DNA from 3 places in the Paenibacillus sp. LjRoot56 genome. Region 2 is predicted to be linked to each of the others. Evidence: riboswitches for the same ligand, from Rfam matches in the RefSeq annotation. Region 2 holds a riboswitch; each other region holds the start of a gene.
What was found. Region 2 has a riboswitch for cyclic di-GMP ahead of ACSQ8O_RS13450 (methyl-accepting chemotaxis protein). Riboswitches for the same ligand answer to the same signal wherever they lie in the genome.
Positions count from the first base shown of each region.

Region 1: another riboswitch for cyclic di-GMP. It lies ahead of ACSQ8O_RS01125 (PilZ domain-containing protein); the one in region 2 lies ahead of ACSQ8O_RS13450 (methyl-accepting chemotaxis protein).
Region 3: another riboswitch for cyclic di-GMP. It lies ahead of ACSQ8O_RS12170 (hypothetical protein); the one in region 2 lies ahead of ACSQ8O_RS13450 (methyl-accepting chemotaxis protein).

Region 1 covers NZ_CAXURV020000001.1:251,104-256,270, forward strand. The annotation lists gene ychF (redox-regulated ATPase YchF) at 25-1,125, opposite strand; gene ACSQ8O_RS01125 (PilZ domain-containing protein) at 1,204-1,944, opposite strand; cyclic di-GMP riboswitch class I at 2,048-2,134, opposite strand; gene tadA (tRNA adenosine(34) deaminase TadA) at 2,420-2,878, shown strand; gene ACSQ8O_RS01135 (DUF1697 domain-containing protein) at 2,875-3,444, opposite strand; gene ACSQ8O_RS01140 (DUF1648 domain-containing protein) at 3,459-3,956, opposite strand; tRNA gene ACSQ8O_RS01145 (tRNA-Arg) at 4,088-4,161, shown strand; gene ACSQ8O_RS01150 (hypothetical protein) at 4,291-4,623, opposite strand; gene ACSQ8O_RS01155 (MFS transporter) at 4,772-5,167, shown strand, end outside.
Region 2 covers NZ_CAXURV020000002.1:100,335-105,501, forward strand. The annotation lists gene ACSQ8O_RS13450 (methyl-accepting chemotaxis protein) at 1-1,326, opposite strand, end outside; cyclic di-GMP riboswitch class I at 1,478-1,562, opposite strand; gene ACSQ8O_RS13455 (rhamnogalacturonan lyase) at 1,903-4,134, shown strand; gene ACSQ8O_RS13460 (glycoside hydrolase family 88/105 protein) at 4,173-5,167, shown strand, end outside.
Region 3 covers NZ_CAXURV020000001.1:2,714,824-2,719,990, reverse strand. The annotation lists gene ACSQ8O_RS12185 (THUMP domain-containing class I SAM-dependent RNA methyltransferase) at 1-53, shown strand, start outside; gene gloA2 (SMU1112c/YaeR family gloxylase I-like metalloprotein) at 418-813, opposite strand; gene ACSQ8O_RS12175 (exopolyphosphatase) at 884-1,798, opposite strand; gene ACSQ8O_RS12170 (hypothetical protein) at 1,945-2,250, opposite strand; cyclic di-GMP riboswitch class I at 2,370-2,463, opposite strand; gene ACSQ8O_RS12165 (MDR family MFS transporter) at 2,579-3,802, opposite strand; gene ACSQ8O_RS12160 (TIGR01777 family oxidoreductase) at 3,992-4,882, shown strand; gene ACSQ8O_RS12155 (glutathione peroxidase) at 4,953-5,167, shown strand, end outside.

The DNA.
Region 1 (5,167 bases), on a different contig from region 2:
CTCCTTTCTTATTTTTGTAAGTAATTAAACGTTGAAACGGAAATGCATAACGTCGCCGTCATTTACTACGTACTCTTTACCTTCAAGGCGAACTTGCCCTTTTTCCTTCGCACCCGCCATGGATCCTGCAGCAGCCAAATCGTGATAAGAAACAACCTCTGCACGAATAAATCCACGTTCGAAATCCGTATGAATGACGCCAGCCGCTTGAGGAGCTTTCGTTCCTTTACGAATCGTCCATGCTCTAACTTCTTGAACTCCAGCTGTGAAATACGTGTACAAGCCGAGTTTGCGATAAGCAGCTTTAATCAATCTATTCAAGCCGGACTCTTGAAGTCCCAACTCTTCCAGGAACATCGCTTTTTCTTCGTCTTCCAGCTCAGCAATTTCGGATTCAACCTTCGCGCTAATGGAAACAACTTCGTTGTTTTCTTTCTCTGCGAATTCCTTCACAATTTTAACGTATGCATTATCGTCCGCCGTTGCAACTTCATCTTCACTCACGTTTGCCGCGTAGAGCACTGGCTTCATCGTTAGCAAATGTAGATCGCGAACCAGAAGGCGCTCATCTTCTGTTAAATCCAAGCTGCGTGCTGGCATATCATTATATAAGGCTTCTTTGATACGTTCCAAACATTCAACTTCAGCAACTACTTTCTTGTCGCCGCCTTTGAGGTTTTTGCGTGAACGCTCGATCTTTTTATCAACCGACTCAATGTCTGCCAAAATCAATTCAAGATTAATCGTCTCGATGTCGCCAATCGGATCAACTTTCCCTGAAACGTGAGTAATATTATCATCCTCAAAACAACGGACAACATGCACAATCGCATCAACTTCGCGGATGTGTGCTAGAAATTTATTTCCAAGGCCTTCGCCTTTGCTCGCACCCTTAACTAAACCCGCAATGTCAACGAATTCAAAGGCTGTCGGCACGATGCTCTTAGGCACAACGATTTCCACCAGCTTCTGCAATCTCTCGTCTGGTACTTCTACTACCCCAACATTCGGATCGATCGTACAGAACGGATAATTCGCAGATTCTGCCCCCGCCTGTGTAATTGCATTAAACAATGTCGATTTTCCTACGTTCGGTAGACCGACGATACCTGCTTTCAAAGCCATTGTCGTTACAACTCCTTAATTTTCGAAAATCATCCTTCTTATTATATAGTACTTAGCGGGCAAAAAAAAGCCTGCAAGCTATTGATTGGCTGCAGACTTTTTTTCCATTGCTTTTTTGAACTCTTCATCCCGCTTCTGTTCGAAGTAGGTTTGGATCTGATTTCGAAGAATAAACCCCCGTAATGCATTGCTTTGCTCGGCAGGAACGCTCTCGAAGCTGGCTCCATAATAGTAGCCGTCTTCCTGCTTTTCTTTCCTTATAATTTCCAACCTGCACGGCATCTCAAAACCTAAATCTAGCTCAACTTGCAACATACATTTCTTATGAAGAATACCATCGATCATCGAATTATCATTAATGATAAAGCCAATTCCGTTCATGGAAATATTTTTTATCGAAATTTCAATTGGATTTTCCAAGTGATGCTGCTCTTTTTGGGTTATATTTTGAAATCCTACAATGTATCCTATGTTCTTCACATCGACCCGCGGGAACTCCCGTTTCTCCGAAAACTTCTTCCGATTCTCAGGTGGATTGATCACGATCAGTGAACCAGGCTCTCTAGCTACGACTGTCGAATGAAAAACGAATAGACCCGATTTCGTGTATAACGTCATTTTGGTCTTATCACCAAGCTGAAATACCTCATATTCCGGCAGCTCAATCTCCATGATGTCTCCTTGTGCATAGGTAAGAATACCTGTTGACACGAAATCATCTTTCGCCACTACAGCTCGGCAATTAATCAATACCTCCGCATCATATCCTTCTTTACTCCCATATCGCTTCAAAGCATCCTGCTTCATTGCCATGCTCATCTTCACCCTCCCTTAATGATGGATTTCATAACACTTTTCCGCACAAAATAGACTGCCCCCCACTTAGGGACAGCCTATCACCGCAATCAAAAAAGCATCGATTTTCGGTAACCAGGCTGCCATAGTTCATAAGAACCGTAGACCCTCAGCTTTGCGTCCTTGCCTTTCAGCAAGTTTGCCATTGTCGAACCCTGCTATTCATTTATATAGATATATCGTTACTGGTCTAAATGATCTATCTTTCGTCCAAACTGGTCTAAAAGACCCACTGTAATCACCATTATACGTAGCTTATGCACTTCTTTCAACTAAAATCCTTGCATGGGCAATGTTTTTATTGTATGAATGTGTAGTGGAATTGAATATCCACAGGTTTATAAGTTATCCACATTGTTATCCACAGCTTGTTAACAACGAATATTTGTTCGGATTTTTATGCACATGTGGATAAACTATTATTGCGAGGTGTCCCCCTGTGGATCAACATATCCCTTGGATGAGAGAAGCGATCGGTGAGGCGCTGAAAGCCGAAGCCATCCGCGAAGTTCCGATCGGCGCGGTCGTCGTCCATCAAGGTCAAATCATTGGCCGCGGCTACAATTTACGTGAAACAACCCTTGATCCGCTTGCGCATGCAGAGATGATTGCTATTAAACAAGCGAGCGAGCATTTGCAGGCTTGGCGTCTTCTGGACTGCCAGCTCTATGTGACATTGGAGCCATGTCCGATGTGCGCGGGTGCGATCGTGCAAGCACGAGTGCCTCAAGTTATTTATGGTACGGTAGATCCGAAGGCCGGCTGTGCGGGAACGTTAATGAACTTGCTGCAGGAAGACCGGTTTAATCACCGGGTCGATGTGGTTAGCGGTGTTTTGCAAGAGGAGTGTTCCACGATGTTAACGCAGTTTTTTCGAAAATTACGGGGCAAAGCCTAGGGGGCTTTACCGTTCGGATTATTTGCTGGCTGTAAGGCCTCGGCTAACACTACGAGTTTGCTCATCGTATTCCAATTACGTGTGGTCGTACGATCTCCAAGTTTCTGAATGTTGCTCGCCAGCTTCGAATCCAACACACTTTGCCGAAACAGAAAATATATGGTGCAGCCCCGTATCTGAAATTCATCTACTTCACTCTGTCCCTTGGATAAGATGTCGGTGAATGTCTGCGGGGCTTCTTCTGTAAGCACGGAGATTTGAATGCTCTCCCCTTCGGACAAAGCTTCTGCGTCATAGGGGCAATTCCTTACAAGTTCAGTAAGCTCCCCCGCGGTGCACAAAATAACAGTAGGCGCTACGCCTACCGCATCGCTGATTGCTTTTTCAATACGCGGACGTAGGGCTTCTCCTGACTCTTCTGATTGGAACAGCACATTGCCGCTTTGCAAATAAGTCTGTACTTGCGTTAACTCTAAATCCTCTAGCGTCTTTTTCAAATCGGCCATTTTGATCTTATTTTTGCCTCCTACATTAATCCCACGCAGAAAACCAACATAAATCGTCATTGAGCTTGCCTCCCTTACTTTAATTTTATGGAACGAATGATGAAGAAGATGATCGTGCCAAACAGCATCACTAGGATGAGTCCTAGCACCCACCAATTGAGGTCAGCGTTGCCCTCCTTAGCACTTTGGATAACAGACCATTCAATAAATCCAAACAGAATGACAATCACTGTTTTTAGACTGTTTATTAATAAACGCGCATTCTGGTATTGCCCTCTGGCATTCTGGGCTGTAATAGGAGTCGGATAATTATACACATGAGGGACCTTGCTTAGGAGCGTCAAGCCAACATAGATGATAACTCCTATGAGTGGTAAGGCAATTAGGCTCATTTTGTTCCCCCAACCATCGATCTCCCCTTTACCATTAAAATGCATTGGCATTCTCTCAGGCATATCTTGCCACATGTAGGCGACATATGCGATCATACTTATGATTACGAACAGGGAAATAACATCGAGTATGATTTCAGCTTTAGTTCTGGCGAGATGAATCACCGGACGTTGCTCCATACGACACCTGCTTTCTATTGGATTTCTTTTTCCACTATGTACTTTCCTTATTCCAAATCAAACCTCCTGCTTGCACATGGGTTAAAATGGTTGCACCCCGAAAACATCTCGTGTTAGAATGACGATACTATGCGCCCGTAGCTCAGCAGGATAGAGCAACAGTTTCCTAAACTGTAGGTCGTACGTTCGAATCGTATCGGGCGCGTATACGAAATTAATTCGCATTAAAAAAGACGATAGCTAATCGGATAATCCCCGACTGCATCGTCTTTTGTTTTATGTTGATATAGGTATAAATTTGGTGCGGTTGGTGCAGCCGTATTGCCCTTGTCTACTAATACCAAGGATAGTAAGGATAAAATGGGCGGTAGTACGGGAACGGTCTAAAGAACGGAAATCCAAAAAGAAAAAACGGAAAATGCTGCCGACGAAACCGGCGGTATCCATATCCAAACGGTTGTCTGTAGGGATCCGATTCCCTTCCCTCGCCACCAACCTCTTCTGGAACTAACATCGTGACGCCTTCATTATCCATACCATCAATAATTCCCTCAATTTGTGACCCATCTTTCATATGTGCAATAACATGGTAATTCATATATTTGTTACAATGTGCCTTTACGTCGCCACTTACTTGACTAGCTTGAATAGGATTCATTGCGGACACGCCTATCCCTCCTTCTTTAACTATCCATAGGATATTCGCCCACTAAAAAACGGTTACAGTTTTTTGCCTAATCATATTCCTTTTGACGCCCAGTTAACAAAAGAACGATAATAGAGTTATCACTGATTAGAAAGGGGTCCTCACTCCGATGACGACTCGCCCTATTTCATCTTATCGCATCCCGCTCTTCTGTGCGGTCACAATGCTGTTCTGGATGTCGATGTACACAAGTGTTCCGATCATGGCGCCTTACGTAGAATTCCTCGGGGGAAGCCATCAACTGGCAGGCTGGATTGTCGGTATGTACGGCATCTCGCAGATGCTCCTCCGCATACCCGTAGGCATTATGTCAGATCGCTTTCATAAAAGAAGGCTGTTCATCACCTTCGGTCTCCTCTTCACTGCCATTACGGGACTCGGTCTGTGGTTCACGCACGATTTTACATGGATCTTGATCCTCCGAGCACTTGCAGGGGCAGCTGCAGCGACTTGGGTTGATTTTACGGTACTATTCACAAGCTATTACAAGCATGAAGAGTCTACG
Region 2 (5,167 bases):
CGATTGATCGGCAAGCTTACGTACCTCAGCAGCTACAACTGCGAACCCTCTGCCATGTTCGCCAGCTCGCGCAGCTTCAATACTTGCGTTTAATGCAAGTAGATTGGTTTGAGCAGTTAAGTCCTTAATAAGGTTGAGAATACTGCCAATCTCTTCTGATTTCGATTCAAGGAGCTTGATTGTGTCTGCGGTAGAAATTGAGTTCGTATTGATGCGTCCCATTTGATCCGATATCGTTTGAGCGGCCATATTGCCTTCTTCGGATAGATTTTTCATAGCGTGAGAAGCATTAGCAACTTCGGTTGCGTTTTGAGCGATGACTTGCAAAGAAGCTGCAATTTCTTCAACGGATCGTCCGCATTCTTCTGTAGAATTTTTTTGCTGGTCGACATGCGTATTCATGTCTCTGATTTCAGTTGTGATCAGTTCAATGCTTTGACGATTGTCTTCAGTGATGTTGAACAGTTCATTGGAAGCGTCGGATACACTTGAAGCTGTTTGTTTAATACTTGATAATATTTCGCGAATATTAGAAAGCATCATATTGAATTTTTGATTTAATTCGCCGAAACCGCCGTTTTCCTCTAATGTAAAATTGAACTTTCCGTTAGAGGCTTGTTCGATTCCTCGCATTAATTGGTTGATCGGCATAAGCGTTCTTCTTGCCACCCAATATTGCGCCCCATTGCAAATCACCAAGGCGATTAAGAGTAAAATGATCGAACTCAGAAGGAACGATTTTTGAGCATCGGGAATCACTTTAGCGTCTACGTCCACGCCAAAGTAAGCTACAACATTGCCATTATCGTCAACAATGGGATAAAGGACGCTGACCCATGTGCCGTAATCATCTTTATAGTATGAAGTGAAGGTCTCGGTTTTAGTTTTCAACATGGATTTCAAACCCTTGACGATCCCTTTCGGTTGCTCATACATATCTCCGATGTTCAAACCTGCCTCCTTAAAAGCTTTAACAACGTGACTCGGGAACGAAATCAACGATGTTTTATTTCCATCCGCTAACTCAACCCCAAAGATATAAGCTTGTGCTACATTGGCATTGAAGGCAGTGTAACTATCAAATTGTTTGGTTAATCGTTGCTGCTCGCTTGCTTCATAGCTCTTATCACTTAATGCACCCTGGACGTCTTTATAGGTTATACCTTGTGCCCACACGGATGTCATATTATGGGTCTGCGTTCTCAATGTATCTGTTAAAATTTGGTTCTGAAAATAAGCGCTGATGGAAATAAGCACGACCCCGATGACTAGCAAATTCAACATCGAGAATAAAAGATTTTTGCCGAAATAGTTCTTGGTCTTCAATTTAACTGCACTCCTTAGATGCTATTTGTATTGACGCGAAACGCTATATTCTGTGAATATCCCCCATTCTTCGACATTTTTTTCAGACTCCGTAGTGATAGAGACATAAAAAAGCCTATCCCAAAGGTTCGGGATAGGCTTACTATCACAAACTGGCGGTTTGGCAGCCATAGCTTCGTAGCTTTAGGCCCATAACTTTGCGCCCTTACCTTTCGATAAGTTTGCCTTTACAGTTATAGCTTATTTACAAAATATTACTCTTACAAATTATGACTATTATAAATTAACGATACATTTCTGTAAATACTATTTGTATATATGTATTGTAAACATGTGTCAAATATGCGACTTTCAGGTCATACTTAAGTATCGTAATATGCTATGTTACATAGGCATATTGTATCAGTCACTCCAAATGGAGATGCATCTGCTCAAAATAGTATAACTCTGGACAAAAATGTCCCATTGCCGGAAGTTGCGCGAGGAAGTACGCTACAGGTGTTGATTTTTTGAAGCTTTGACATCCACAAGGCATAGATGGGAAAAGGCTACCCGTGTGGGTCATTGTGAATATGTATGATAAGTACTGGAGGATCTGGAATGAGCGTACAAATGGAGAATTTGGACCGGGGGTTGGCGGCAGTATGCACTTCCGAGGGAATATTTATCAGCTGGCGGCTTTTGGGGCAGGAGGTGACAGGTGCTTCTGACCACGGCTTAACCGGCGCGGATTTCCGATTGTACCGCAACGGTTTACTTGTTGCGGAGATCGGTGACAGTACCAATTATCTGGATAAAGTCGGTACCCGAGAATCGGCTTATTCGGTAGCCGCAGTGATGGACGGGAAGGAGCAGGAACGGTGCGCCGATGTCCGCCCATGGGAAGCCCCCTATCTGGAAATTCCGCTGCAGAAGCCTGCGGACGGAGTTACGCCTGTGGGTCAATCCTATACCTACAGCGCCAATGACATGAGTGTAGGCGATGTGGACGGCGATGGGGAATACGAATATATCGTCAAATGGGATCCGTCCAACTCCAAGGATGTCTCCCATGTAGGCTATACGGGGAATGTGTTTCTGGACTGTTATAAGCAAAACGGCACCCTTTTGTACCGTATCGATCTGGGGGTCAATATTCGGGCAGGTGCCCATTACACGCAGTTCCTAGTCTATGACTTCGACGGGGATGGCAAGGCGGAGCTCATGTTCAAAACTGCCCCGGGTACCCGTGTGATCCGTTATCAGGATGGTACTCCCATTTCTGAAACCTTCATCACTTTACTGCCAGAGGATGTGGAAGCCGGCTGCAGTCATGATGATGATTATCGCATGAGCAGCGCCGATTATGCGGAGCATGTGGCAGATATGTTCCAGGGCTGGCACAAGCATGAGGAAGTAATGGAAGGACGCTGGCCGGCTACGCTTGAGGAATGCTTCGGTATTTCCCCGCAGTATGACTATCCGCTATCTCGGGAAGATGCAGTACATCTGGCAGATTATTTCCTAGATGTGTATGCACCCGGAAGAAGTGAACGCAACAAGCTACGCCAATTCGAGGGCTTTATTCTGAGAGGACCGGAGTACCTTAGCGTTTTCCACGGTGAAACGGGAGAGGAGCTTAAAACGCTCCGCTACAAACCGGGACGCCATGACGACGGGCTTATGTGGGGGGACTATTCCTGGAACCGTATTGAGCCAGGGAACCGGGTGGACCGATTCTTGGCAGGGGTTGCCTACTTGGACGGCTGCAAGCCTTATGCTTTATTTGCCCGCGGGTATTACACCCGGGCTACCATGGCAGCCTACAGCTGGGACGGTCAGGAGCTGAAGGAAATATGGTTCACCGACAGTGGATGGGTCACGATGAACAATCCTTTCAGGGATACGCTGCACCTTCAGGACGGCCGGAATCCTGGCTTCAGCGGGCTGGCCAAGCAGGGTGCCCATTCACTATCGACCGCCGACGTGGACGGAGACGGCTGTCAGGAAATCGTCTACGGGTCGGCTACCATTGATCAAGACGGAAGCATTCTATACAGCTCCGGGGGAATTCTGCCGGAGGGGAGCGCGGATCCAGGGGCGTATGCCAAGCTGGGTCACGGGGATGCTTTGCATGTGGCGGTTATCGATCCGGATAGGGACGGTCTCCAGATCTATATGGTCCATGAGGCTGGCATTCATGGCCCTTATGGATATACCTTGCGGGATGCGGCAACCGGAGAGGTGCTGTACGGTGCATTTGCCAAGGAAGATGTGGGCCGGGGCATGATCGGCAAAGTGGATCCGGAGATCCCCGGGCTGCAAACCTGGTGCAGCGAAAGTCATCTGGCTCATGAGCCGTCCCGGGGATTACGCTCGGCCAAGGGCGAAAGGCTAGATGAGAAGGCCCCCGGTACCAATATGAGCATCAAATGGGCGGCAGACATGACCAGCCAGTTCATTAGTGGCACCTTTGACGAACCGGTTACCATCGAAGACTGGAAGCGGGGCCGGCTGTTGACGGCCGAAGGCACACGCTCCAACAATGGCACCAAGGGCAATCCGTGCCTGGTGGCGGATCTGTTCGGAGACTGGCGGGAGGAACTGGTGGTGCGAACGACGGATAGCAAGGCCATCCGCATTTATATGAGCACTGAGGTGACAGATCGAAAACTGTACACCCTGATGCATGATCCCCAGTACCGAACAGGGGTAGCCTGGCAGAACGTGGTGTACAACCAGCCCTGCTACACCAGCTTTTATCTAGGTACGGATATGAATTGGTCCAAAGTGCCTGTTCCAGATCTTTTGTTAAGAACAGAATTTTGAAAAATCCAATACGCATCGAAATAAAGGAGATGGATGGAATGCGCAAGTTTGAATGCAACGAAGCTGAAGTGAAGGAGCTTATTGACCGGATTGTCCGCAGAACAATGAATATTGATTTTACCTGGAATTGGTCCTGCGGAGTGGCCTTTTATGGAATCTCCAAAGCTTGGGAAGCAACAGGAAATCAGGAATATATCGATTTTCTGGTGAATTGGGTGGACGAATATCTGGAACTGGGGCTTCCACCGATGATGGTGAATGCCTGCGCCATGGGACATACAATGATAACCCTGCATGAGGCTACTGGCGATAAAAAATATCTGGACCTGGCTTTAATGAAGGCAGAGTATCTCCGCAAAGAGGCTATCCGGTTCGGAGAAGGCGTATTCCAGCACACGGTTTCCTCAGAGAACGATTTTCCCGAGCAGGCATGGGCGGACACGCTGTTCATGGCGGCATACTTCCTGCTGAGGCTAGGCTTCAAATTAGATAACAAGGAATACATTGAAGATGCGCTGAACCAATTCTACTGGCACGAGGAATATCTTCAGGACCCCAAGAACAATCTCTTCTACCATGCATGGGATAACGTGAGGAAGGACCACCTGTCCGGTATTTACTGGGGTCGAGCCAATGCATGGGCGGCATACACCATGGCCCAGGCCTACAAGATGCTGAACCCGTTTATGCCCATGTGGATGCAAATCGGCGGCGCTCTTGGCGACCAATTGAGCGCACTAGTGAGGCTGCAAACGCCTAATGGGCTGTGGCGTACGGTAATGAATGATGAAACCTCCTATGAAGAAACCTCCGCCTCCGCCGGCATCGCAGCTGCGATGTCCATTCATGGACATCCCTTACATCAAAACTATATGGCTAATGCGTACGCGGGCATTCTGGCCAACATTGATGAAGACGGTTCGGTTCGGAACGTATCGGCTGGTACGGCAGTTATGTATTCTGCGGATGACTATAAAGTAATTTCCAAGAAGCGGGTTCAGGGATGGGGTCAAGGATTGACCTTGGCTTACCT
Region 3 (5,167 bases), on a different contig from region 2:
GGATCGAATGTAATTTGTTCCAGTATCTAGGGCCTCTGCCTCCACGCAGATAAGAGACGTAGCATACAGATAAATAAAACAGCGGCAGCGAGACTTTACGTCTTTGCTGTCGCTGTTTTTGGTTTACTCATAAAGAGGCATCCCATTCCCTAGCCAATGTAACGGACACAGAAGCCCTTATTTGGCGAAACATCGCCGATTCAGAATGCTAACGGACACCAGCACTTCTATTCGTCATCTTAGAATGAAATTTATTCCGAAAATGAGTAAATAAAAGCTCTGGTGTCCGTTACGCGCAAAAAGAAACAAATTACATAACAATAACGGCGCTGGTGTCCGCTAACCATTAATCTGACTAATCGATCTACGATTTTTTAGTCAGCTGTCCGATCTACTTTGGCCCGCTCAGAATTTCACCTATCCAACAATCTCCACCAATTCCAACGGCAGTCCATCCGGATCCGCGAAAAACGTGTACAGATTCCCCGTAATCGGATCAATTCGCACTGGCTCAACTTGAATTCCTTTGCCTTCTAACTCTTGTACACTTTGCTCCATATCTGCAACAACGAAGGCCAGATGACGTAGTCCCCTAGCTTCTGGTTGATTTACACGCAGTGGTGGATTCAGAAAAGAAAACAATTCAATTTCTTGTGCGGTATCCCCGATGCGCAAATCCAATTTGTACGAGTCTCTTTCAGCGCGATAGGTTTCGTGAATGACAGTGAGTCCGAGTAAATCAACATAGAAATGCTTCGATTGCTCATAATTCGAACAAATAATCGCAACGTGATGCATCTGTTTTAATTCCATTGAATATGGCCTCCTAACAAAGAAAAACCGCACGCTGGGCTGCTCCCCCGCTGCGGCTTGTCCTTTTATTTTAACCTGCTGCTTGCATCGTTTCAACGATTTTGTGCAGAACCTCATCGGCTTGCGCATAATCCACTTGGCAAGTCCCTGCAGCGTGATGCCCACCGCCGCCTTGTTGAAGCATCAAATCTCCAATGTTTGTTTGTGCAGTGCGATTGACAATGCTGTGCCCACAAGCGAATACGCAGTTCTGCTTATTTCGTCCATCAACAATCCAAATCGAGGTGTTTTGCTCCGGATAGAGGGCATAGACCATGAAACGATTCCCTGGATAGATCGTCTCCACATCGCGAAGATCCGTAATGACGACATTTCTCTCAACCCGTGTGTAAGTTTGCAACATGTCCCGGTATAGCGCATCTAGTTCAAAATAACGAGCTACACGCTCTTTCACATCGGGCAACTCCATGATCTCGCCAACGGATTTCGTTGCACAATGCTCAACTAGATCCTCCATCAACTGGTAGTTGCTGATGCGATAATCCCGATAACGACCTAACCCCGTTCGAGCGTCCATGATAAACGAAAGCAAATCCCAACCGCTCGGATTCAAAATATCCTCTTTGCTAAATTGTGCGGAGTCCGCTTTATCTACACCAAGCATAATATCGTCGATATCGCCGAAGGTCTCTTTTCCACCGTAGTAATCATAGACAACCCGTGCAGCACTTGGAGCAAGCCTCGTTTCACCTTTGAACGTTACGGATTCCCCCATCCGTGTGAGTTCGCTGGAGTGATGATCGAACCATAAACCACAGCCTGCGACATAGGGTACATTAGCCAAAATATCATTCTCAGTAACCTCAATTAAGCCGTCCTGCATATCTTTGGGATGGACAAATTTCATTTCATCCACCATATTTAATTGTTTGAAGAGCATCGCGCATACTAAACCATCGAAATCGGAACGTGTGATCAATCTCATGCCATGCATCTCCTTTAATATAGTTCTTTAGAACTACGAAATGTGATGGTCATATTATATCAGCTAGTGTCGATAGGTGACAATGAGAAAATCACCAAGATTACCCGATGCTTGATCTTCCAGTGACAAAAAAAAGAGCGATTCACCTAGATAGGTTGAACCACTCTCAATTTGGATGATAGACATTGCAAAAGTCTTGTGACAAATCCTTCGATTTGAGCCATCGGAGGCATTTTCACAGAAAGCTTTACTTCGCCCTTCCAGTAAAAAATCAGAATGCTATTGTTTCTCCCGTGAAACATTTCAACATCCCAACACGCTTCATTTAATGCATATTCTTCTCGGTTAATCATAAGCTTAGGTCCATCCGTGGATGGCACCAATCGTGCAACATGGTTACCGCATAACGATGTTGCTTCCTGTTCATCCTGCAATTTTACTTCCGATTTCATGCCGCTAGGGCCTCCTTTGTACGTGTCATTCCATTTGATTTCATTTGCTTCGCTATGACAGAGAAAAAACCCCACCGTAGTGAACCGACTAGAGGGGTTCTGAAGTGAATTCCCAATCGTTCGGCGGCTGGCTGGCTGCTTGTCCTTTGCAGGAGAAGTAAGGCCCCTGTAGCTTTGCGTCACTGGCTTTCGCCAGCTTTGCCTTTGTCGAGATGATGTACACAATCTTTTTAGATGAATCCTACAAATAATTCTTACTATACTCTCAAGGATAAGGGATGACGATTTGAAATCGAATAGTTCGTAGGAACTATTTTTACGAAATCCATCAAAATATTTGCATTTTCGACGATATTTTCGCAGCGTTTCGACGTTTTGTGCCTCTCCAATAGAAAATCGAGCCCATCATCGACAAAATCGCTATCACGAGAAAGAGCGTGCTGCCGCCATAGGAAACTAATAAAAAGCCACCAATCCATGGCCCCATAAAGTGACCGATGTTCGTTAATGTTTGAGCACCATAGTAGGTTCCACGCATATGTTCAGGAGCTAGCTTATCTATCAACATGTTCGCGGCAGGATAATTCAGAATTTCACCAAACGTGAAAATCCCCATCGAAACAATCAGCCATGTCAAAGTGTGTGAATATGCAAATCCGATATCGCCTAATGCAAACATAAAGTTGCCAACAACGATAGCCGTTAGAGGTGAATACTTTTCAGCCCATCTCCCCAAAGGCACCTGCATCGCAATGACGACAATGGCATTGGCGCTCATGAGAATGGCAAACATTTTGACCCCATTAGCAAAATCCCTTTGTAAGTACTGCGACAATGTCACCATAACCTGTGAATAACCAATGGCTCCGATAATCCCCCCGATAATGTATAAACGGAAAGTGATGTCCTTACGAATAACACCTACCGCAGAGCGGAAAGTAACGATTGATTTCTTCTCACCTTCAATTTTCTTAATCCCGAACTTAATGAGAAGGGCGTAAAGTGTTATGCCATAGATTAAATAAATGATGCCTGTGAGCAGAAAGGGTAAGGCTCCGTTCATGGTGGCAAAGAAAGCACCTAGTAAAGGACCGACAGCTACCCCCACGTTGATCGCCATGTACCGAAGAGAAAATACTTGTCGCCTTTTGGAGGGCTCTGTTAGATCTGCCATTAAGGCTTGCGATACGGGTTCGTAAAAGGAACGGCAAAGTCCATTCAGCATATTGAGCAGCATAAATAAGACCGGTAATTTAACAACACCGAAGCCGAGGAATACGAATCCCCACCCAAAGAGTGCCGCTAGCATGATCACGCGTCGACCAAATCGGTCTGACAAAGTACCACCGATAAAACCGCCGAACGTTCCAGCTAATGCACCCATTCCTATTACAATACCAATGAGCCCTGGACTCATATCAGAATGCTTCGCCAAGTAGATAGCTAGGAACGGTAAACTCATGGAAGAAGCAGCCCGGGCCATGACCGTACCTAAGATAAGCGTATGTACGATTGGATGATAGGCTTGAAGAAATTGACGCATACGATTCATAGACGATGACTCCTCTCGCTGACACACGAATTACCCTATGGTTAATTAATTACCGAATTCCAATTATACACGAAAATAGCGAATTGTGTCGTCATTTTAGACAGGGAAGTTTACCTTTCTCTATCGCCATCTCACAGATGGTATTTATTGGGTAGAAAAATTATAATAACGATATGGAGGTGCTTGCATATGAAAATAGCGATCACAGGTGGCAGCGGGTTTATTGGAAAACGATTAATCGCTTACTGGTTGGGACAAGGTCACGAACTTATTAATATATCACGCTCATCTTCGAAGCAGGTACCAGGTGTTAGAACGATAACATGGGGCGAGTTGGAGCGAAATACGGAACTCCTTGCAGGTCTTGATGCCATTGTCAATTTGGCGGGTGAATCCATCAGTCAACGTTGGACGCAAGCTGCTAAGACGCGAATTGTACAATCCCGATTGCAAGCGGCTGAGCATGTAGCCAAGCTAGTCGCGACAATGGACCCAAAGCCTAAGGTCGTTGTGAATGCATCAGGCATGTCCTATTACGGCATTTCGGAAACGGATACTTTTGACGAGACGAGTCCTTATCGACAAACGGACTTCCTAGCCAGCGTTGTCAAGCAATGGGAAGCTGCGGCTGATCTTATCCAAGGAACACGTATCGTGAAGGTGCGGGTTGGACTTGTGTTGGATAATAAAGAAGGTGCGTTCCCCAAGATGGCACTTCCTTATAAGCTTGGAGTAGGCGGAACAGTTGGCAGCGGCAGGCAGTGGCATTCGTGGATTCACATCGATGATATGGTGAGACTAATTGATTTTTGCGTTCAAAATGACTCGATTGTTGGTCCGGTTAACGCCACGGCTCCAAATCCGGTTACGAATAAGCAATTGGGACGCGCGATTGCGACTGCCATGCGAAGACCCAATCTTTTCCCTGTTCCGGCATTTATGATGAAGTTGATTTTTGGCGAGCTTTCTGTACTGCTTCTAGAAGGTCAGAAGGTCATTCCTCGTGTATTGCAAGAGCATGGTTTTAGGTGGCGCTTTCCTTGGCTGGCAGGTGCATTAGAAGATTTGGCAAAAAAATAACTTCCCTTCCGAATTAAAATTGTGTACAATTAAATTGTGAGAAATATTAGTTGCGGAAGGTAGTGTCACTATGAGTGTACATCAATTTCAAGTGAAGACGATTCGCGGTGAGGACAAATCTCTTAGCGATTACAAGAACCAAGTCCTGCTTATTGTAAATACCGCGACGAAATGTGGATTAGCTCCACAATTCCAAGGACTTCAAGAGTTACACGACACCTATAAAAATCAAGGCTTTAGTGTCCTAGGATTCCCCTGCAATCAATTCCGGGATCAGGAGCCTGG